2 linked regions of the Euzebya sp. genome follow. The protein of the gene in region 2 binds, or shares a complex with, the protein of the main gene of each other region. Links are inferred from orthologs where the notes say so. Each region holds a gene or a part of one and is shown on either strand. Other genes may lie near its edges. The genes, in order: secG and secY.

Region 1 (3,234 bases), on a different replicon or contig from region 2:
AGGAGGTCCTGGCGCTGCTGGTCGTCGCCGGTCGCGGCGGCCTGGTCCAGGAGGCTGTTGACCTGGGCGTTGTCGTAGCGCATGTAGTTCATCCCGCCGCGAGCCGGCACCTCGTCGCCGTGCAGCAGCGGGTACAGGACCGACAGCCCCGACGGGACGTCGGCGACGAGGGGCAGGCGGAACAGACCGGCCTCCCCGGTCTCGAGCAGGTCCTGGTACGCCGCGAGGTCCGGCGGGGGCCGTCGGCCGTTCGACACGAGGCGGACCCCGATGCCGCTCAGCGCCGCCCTGATCGCGTTGCGGATGCGCTCGTGGCCACCCTCGGCGTTGAACCAGATCGCCAGCTCGTCGACGTCGGCGTCCTCCAGCCGCTGCTGCGCACCCGTCGTGTTGAACGTGCACAGCTCGCAGGTGTCGGCACGGGCGCCGGGGAGGGACGGGGGCAGCAGACCGGTGGCGGGGTCGAGGTTGCCGCCCTCGTTCGCCGCCGCCAGGCCCGCCCGGTCCACCACCAGGCTGACCGCCTCGCGGACGGCCACGTCGTCGTACGGCGGCACCGCCGGGTTCATCGCCAGGAGGTACACCTCCGGCCGCCGCCCGGTGATCAGACCCGGACCGTCCCACTCCCCTCCCCGTGCCGGGTACTCCTCGGCGGCCAGCGCCAGCGCGTCGCTCGGCACCGGCGAGAGGTCCCGTCGTCCCTGGGTGAACGCGAGGTAGTTGATGTCGAGGTCGCCGATGCGGAACAGCACCTCCGCGATGCCGCCCTCGGCCCGATCGCCGTTGCGCCACCCCTCCCACGCGGCGGCGCGGATGAAGTCACCCCTCGCCCAGGGCTCGGTCAGCGCGAAGGGGCCGTTGCCGAGCGGCTGGCTGCGCCACCCCTCCTCGTCCCGCTCGCGTTGGCCGCGGTGCACCGGACCCAGCGCCGGGTGCCCGACCACGGTGGCGAAGTCCGCGCGCGGCCGGGTGAGGGACACCTCGAGCGTCAGGTCGTCCACGACGCGGACGCCGGCCAGGTCGACGCCGTCCCCGTCGCGCGCGGCCTCGTAGCCGACGACGTCGGCGAGCAGGTAGCCGTAGCCGCCCTCGGCCACCAGCGTCGCCCAAGCCGCGGCGAAGTCGGCCGCCGTGACCGATGTCCCGTCGTGGAACGACGCGCCCGGCCGGAGGGTGAAGCGCCACTCCACCAACGCGTCGTCAGCCGACCACGTGGTCGCCGCGGACGGCTGCGGGCTGCCGGCGTCGTCCCAGGCGGTCAGGGAGTCGAAGGCCGCGTCCACGACCGCCTGGTCGTCCGGGGTCGCCGCGAGCGGGGGGACGATGGCCGTCGGCGACCCGATGCCGTAGCGGAACGTCCCGCCGCCGGGTCCGGTCGGGGTCGCGATCGGCTCGTCGCGCCCCGTCGGGACGGCCGGGCCGTCAGGCGCCGCGGTGCACGAGGCTGCGGTCGTGGCGACCAGCGCGACCAGCACGGCGACGGCGCGCCAGCCCCTGCACCCGCGACCCCGCGGAGGGATCACGCCGGGGGGCGGCCCACCCGCGGACCTGGTCCCTACACCAGCCGCAGCGCCAGCACCATCGTCGTCATCGCGAAGACGACCGCGGTGATGACGGTCAGGCGGTCGAGGTTCTTCTCCGCCATGGTGGACCCGCCAGCGCTGCCCACCGCGCCGCCGCCGAACATGTCCGACAGCCCGCCGCCCCTCCCCGACTTGAGCAGGATGAAGAGGATCAGCAGCAGGGACACGATGACGTGCAGGACGACGAGGGCGATGGTGAGCACTTGGGACGGCCTTCGGCGGGATGGCGGGTCGACGGGCGACCGTCGATCCTAGCCCGAGCACGCGCCGTCGGTCACCCCCTGCCGGTCACCCCCTGCCGGTCATCCCTGGGGGTGCACCAGGAAGAAGCCGACGCGGCTGCCGGATGCCTCGACCCCCCACAGCGGCTGGGCGCTCGGCGGCGTCGGCGCACCGCCCACCGACGGCTGCCACACCCGCCCGCCGGCCTGCCAGCCCGGGGCGCGCGGCGGCAGGGTCGGGGCGGTCTGGCTACGCCACTCGGCCCCGGACTCGAGCAGCACGCAGTCGGTGCAGGTCTCGGCCGTCGAGGCCGTGTAGCCGGCGACCGCCTCGGACGCCTCGGCCAGCGGCGAGGGGTTGGCGGCCAGCGCCCCGAACGTGGCCATGGCGGGTGAGACGACCGGCTGGGCGGGCGGGCGGGTCCACTGGGCCAGCAGCAGCTCGCCGTTCACCTGCGCGGGCAGCAGGACCGTCATCCCGGTCGCGACCACGACGGCGGCCATGGCGGCGGTCAACTCGATGCGCTGGCGCCGGAGGGTCAGCGGTGCCCCGCGCTCGATCAGGCGCACGACGCGCTCGGCGATCTGCTTCGCGCCGCGCGACAGCGATCCCTGCCGGAGGAGGCGCGTGGGCAGACCCGCGGGCACCGGCAACGCCGGTGAGGGGACCATCGTCGCGCAGGCCATCGCCGCGACCTGGGGTCTGGCGTGGTCCTTGGAGCCCTGCCACACCTTGAGGATCGACGACGCCAGCGCGGCCGGTCGGCCGGTGGCATCCGACGCCAGGTCGTCGGCGGAGTGCTCCTGCTCGTGGCGCAGCCAGCGGGCCGCCAGGTTCATCGGGGGGATGAAGAAGGTGAGGTCGCGGATGACGCCGACGACGGTGTTGACCAGCACGTCGCGGCGGGCGAGGTGGGCGAGCTCGTGGGCGAGCAGGCCTTCGAGCTCGCGGGCGTCGAGCTCGTCGAGCAGGTCGGGGTCGACCGCGACGACGGGACGGCGGAGCCGGGCGGTGAACGCGCCGCCGGGGCAGCGCCGGACCAGCAGCAGCGGCGGTGCCTCGATCCCGAGCTTCGAGGAGATCCGCCGGACCAGCGCGGTCATCTGCGGGTCGTCGCAGCGCTGGGCGAGCGCGACGTACCGGGCGATCACCCAGTGGCCGAGCAGTCGGCGGATCACGAGATACGACGCGATCCCGACGTAGGCGACGAGCAGCCACTCGAGGCGGCGCACGGTCACCTCGGCGCCGAACACCTCGATCGGCTGGCCCTCGGCCGAGCTGACGAGCAGCGCCGGCAGGAAGCTCGATCCGGGGGCCGTGCAGGCCAGCGCGGCCGCGGCGGCGGCGATCACCGGCGCCAGCACCAGCGTCCGGCGCGCACGCCCGCTCTTGATCACCCCGAGCTTGGCCGCCACCGCCGCCAACACCG
Region 2 (3,238 bases):
CGTCGAGGAGGTCCCCGACGGGACCACCGTGCCGGCCCGGGCCGTGCGGACCGCGGTCTCCGTGGCCGACACCGGCGAGCCCGGCGTCGTCGGCGTCGTCGAGGGCCCCTCGGAGAGGACCGAGGAGCTCCTCGAGGACCAGGGCGTCGCCGGCACCGGTGCCGACAGCTCGGCGGACGTCGTCCAGAACACCCCGCAGATCGACCCGGCCCGCGGGAAGGCCGTCAAGGGCGGCACGTCGGAGAACCCCGACGTCGCGGACGCGGCGCTCGACCCCGAGCCGGCGTCCGACGAGGAGGAGTAGTCCACCATGAAGCTCAACGACCTCAAGCCGGCTCCCGGCTCGACCCGGCGCAAGACGCGCAAGGGTCGCGGCGAGGCCGCCGGCAAGGGCAAGACCGCCGGCCGCGGCACCAAGGGCACCGGCGCGCGGAAGAACGTCCCCCTCGGGTTCGAGGGCGGGCAGATGCCGCTGCAGCGCCGCCTGCCGAAGCTGCCCGGCTTCACCCCCCGGAACCGCGTGGAGTACGTCGGCGTGAACGTGTCGCGGCTCGAGTCGGCCTTCGAGGCCGGCGCGACCGTCGACCCCGCCGCCATGGCCGCGAAGGGCCTCCTCCGCGACGCGGAGGAGCGGGTGAAGATCCTCGGCGACGGCGAGCTGTCGACGTCGCTGACCGTGTCGGCGCACGCGTTCTCGAAGTCCGCGGAGGCGAAGATCACCGACGCCGGCGGCACCGTCCAGCGCCTGACCCGCTGACCCGCCGGCAGTCGTGCCAGCATGGACCTGACGTGGCCCCACGTCGGGTCCCTGCCCGAACGGAGTTGACCTAGATGTTCCGCGCCTTCGCGAACGCCTTCAAGATCCCGGACCTCCGGGGGAAGATCCTCTTCACCCTCGCGATCATCGCGGTGTACCGGCTGGGATCGGTCATCCCGATCCCGGGGGTCGACTACCAGGTCCTCGACGGCATCCTGCAGCAGGCCGAGGCGAGCGGCGTCGCCGCGCTCCTGAACCTCTTCAGCGGGGGCGCGCTGACCCAGCTCGCGGTCTTCGCGCTCGGGATCATGCCGTACATCACCGCCAGCATCATCATGCAGCTGCTGGCGGTGGTGATCCCGAAGCTCGAGGAGTGGCAGAAGGAGGGGGCGACCGGCACGGCGCGGATCACCCAGATCACCCGGTACGTCACCGTGGTGCTGGCGATCCTGCAGTCGACCGGCCTGATCGTGCTGATCGAATCCGGCCAGCTGTTCGGCGGGACGATCCCCACCGCGGGGCTGATCCCCGACGACTCGGTCCCGATCCGGGCGCTGATGGTCCTGACCCTCACCGCCGGCACGGCCTTCATCATGTGGCTGGGTGAGCTGATCACCCAGCGCGGCATCGGCAACGGGATGTCGCTGATCATCTACGCGGCGATCCTCGCGGCGCTGCCCGGCCAGTTCTCGGCCATCTACCAGCAGAACACCGTGCTGTTCGCCGTGTTCGTGCTGGTGGGCCTGATCCTCATCGTCGGCGTGGTGTACGTCGAGCAGGGCCAGCGCCGCATCCCCGTCCAGTACGCCAAGCGCCAGGTCGGCCGACGCCAGTACGGCGGCCAGCAGACCTACATCCCGCTGAAGGTCAACCAGTCCGGCGTGATCCCGATCATCTTCGCGTCCTCGCTGCTGTACCTGCCGCAGCTGAGCGCCTCGATCGTGAACAACGACGGCCTGACGAACTTCGTCAACCGCTACTTCGCGACCGGCGGCCACCCCGTCTACATCGCCACCTACCTGGCGCTGACGATCTTCTTCGCCTACTTCTACACGGCCATCACGTTCAACCCGATCGACGTGGCCGACAACATGAAGAAGTACGGCGGGTTCATCCCGGGCATCCGCCCGGGTCGCCCGACGGCCGAGTACCTGGATCGCGTCCTGACCCGCATCACCCTGCCGGGGTCGCTGTACCTGGGTGCGCTCGCCATCCTGCCCCTCGTCGTGCTGGCCCTCGGCAACGTGCAGTTCCCGCTCGGCGGGGCCACGCTGCTGATCGTGGTCGGCGTCGGGCTCGAGACGATGAAGCAGCTCGAGAGCCAGCTCATGCAGCGCCACTACGAGGGCTTCATCCGCGGCTGACGGATGTGCGGCCGCCGTCGGGCAGGCCGTAGAGTGACCCGACTGTCCGTGCACGGCGCGGGGTGACGACGATCGTGGGAGGAGCACGCGAAGTGCGATTGGTACTGCTTGGCCCGCCGGGTGCGGGCAAGGGAACGCAGTCGGCCGCCATCGTCGAGGAGTTCGGCATCCCCCACATCTCCACGGGGGACATCTTCCGGGCGAACGTGAAGGGCGAGACGCCGCTCGGCAAGGAGGCCAAGGGCTACATGTCCCGCGGCGAGCTCGTGCCGGACACGGTCGTGAACCGGATGGTCGCCGACCGGCTGCGCCAGGCCGACGCGGAGAGCGGCTTCCTGCTGGACGGCTACCCGCGCACCGTCGGCCAGGCCTACACCCTCAGCGGGATGATGGCCATGCTCGACGTCGACCTCGACGCGGTCCTCCACTTCGAGGTGCCCGACGCCGAGCTCGAGGCCCGCATCGCCAAGCGGCAGGCCACCGACGGCCGGGACGACGACGACCACGAGGTCTTCAAGCGCCGGATGCAGGAGTACCGGGACCAGACCACCGAGCTGATCCCGCACTACCGCAGGGCCGGTCTGCTGATCGCCGTCGACGCGCTCGGCAGCATCGAGGAGGTCCGCGAGCGGGTGCTGGGCGCCTGCCGCGAGGTGCAGACCGCCGGCCGCTGACGGTGTCGCCGCCCCGCGCGGCGCTACGGTGGGGCGATGATCATCCGCAAGTCGCCCTCAGAGCTCGAGGTGATGGCCCGGTCGGGCAAGATCATCGCCGACATGCACGAGATGCTCGCCGCGGCCGTGCGCCCGGGCATCTCCACCGGTGAGCTCGACGCGATGGCGGAGGACTACATCGTCCGCCACGGCGCGGTCCCGGCCTTCAAGGGCTACGGCGGCGTGGGCACGCGGATGCCGTTCCCCGGCACCCTCTGCGCCTCGGTCAACGACGAGATCGTCCACGGCATCCCGTCGCCCGAGACCGTCCTCGACGAGGGCGACCTGATCAAGATCGACGCCGGCTGCGTGCTGGAGGGGTACTACTCCGACTCGGCGTGCACCTGGATCGTCGGCGGCGAGGACGCCGTCGCGCCCGAGGTGGCCGAGCTGGTCCGCGTCAC

The links.
Region 1: the proteins of secY (region 2) and secG are in contact, whole or in part, in a crystal structure (PDB 5AWW), measured with the Thermus thermophilus proteins. The link is inferred for Euzebya sp. from one-to-one orthologs. Residues at the interface, in WP_096411648.1 of Thermus thermophilus: Leu14, Gln16, Arg17, Phe20, Ile34, Pro35, Pro37, Ile72, Arg108, Arg109, Asn112, Gln113, Arg116, Ile117, Ile120, Pro145, Gly146, Trp147, Phe152, Phe155, Val156, Val159, Thr160, Val162, Ala163, Gly164, Ala166, Leu167, Trp170, Glu173; in WP_223903268.1 of Thermus thermophilus: Tyr5, Ile9, Tyr12, Leu13, Ala16, Leu19, Val20, Val23, Leu24, Gln26, Glu27, Pro28, Gln30, Gly31, Ala32, Asp34, Leu35, Met36, Gly37, Gly38, Ser39, Ala40, Asp41, Leu42, Phe43, Ala45, Arg46, Val48, Tyr53, Thr56.

Annotation. Positions count from the first base shown.
Region 1 is NZ_CAXQBR010000021.1:101,070-104,303, forward strand. The notes cover bases 172-3,094. They hold secG (preprotein translocase subunit SecG), read right to left. Parts: upstream 1,787-3,094; coding sequence 1,556-1,786; downstream 172-1,555. Other genes in these bases: ACEQ2X_RS05670 (ABC transporter substrate-binding protein), read right to left, coding at 172-1,475; ACEQ2X_RS05680 (M56 family metallopeptidase), read right to left, coding at 1,886-3,094. Outside these bases: more of ACEQ2X_RS05670, read right to left, coding at 1-171; more of ACEQ2X_RS05680, read right to left, coding at 3,095-3,234. UniProt on the Bacillus subtilis protein: Involved in protein export. Participates in an early event of protein translocation.
Region 2 is NZ_CAXQBR010000074.1:9,573-12,810, forward strand. The notes cover bases 50-2,976. They hold secY (preprotein translocase subunit SecY), read left to right. Parts: upstream 50-831; coding sequence 832-2,121; downstream 2,122-2,976. Other genes in these bases: rplO (50S ribosomal protein L15), read left to right, coding at 311-757; ACEQ2X_RS16145 (adenylate kinase), read left to right, coding at 2,214-2,795; map (type I methionyl aminopeptidase), read left to right, coding at 2,832-2,976. Also shown: more of map, read left to right, coding at 2,977-3,238. UniProt on the Bacillus subtilis protein: The central subunit of the protein translocation channel SecYEG. Consists of two halves formed by TMs 1-5 and 6-10.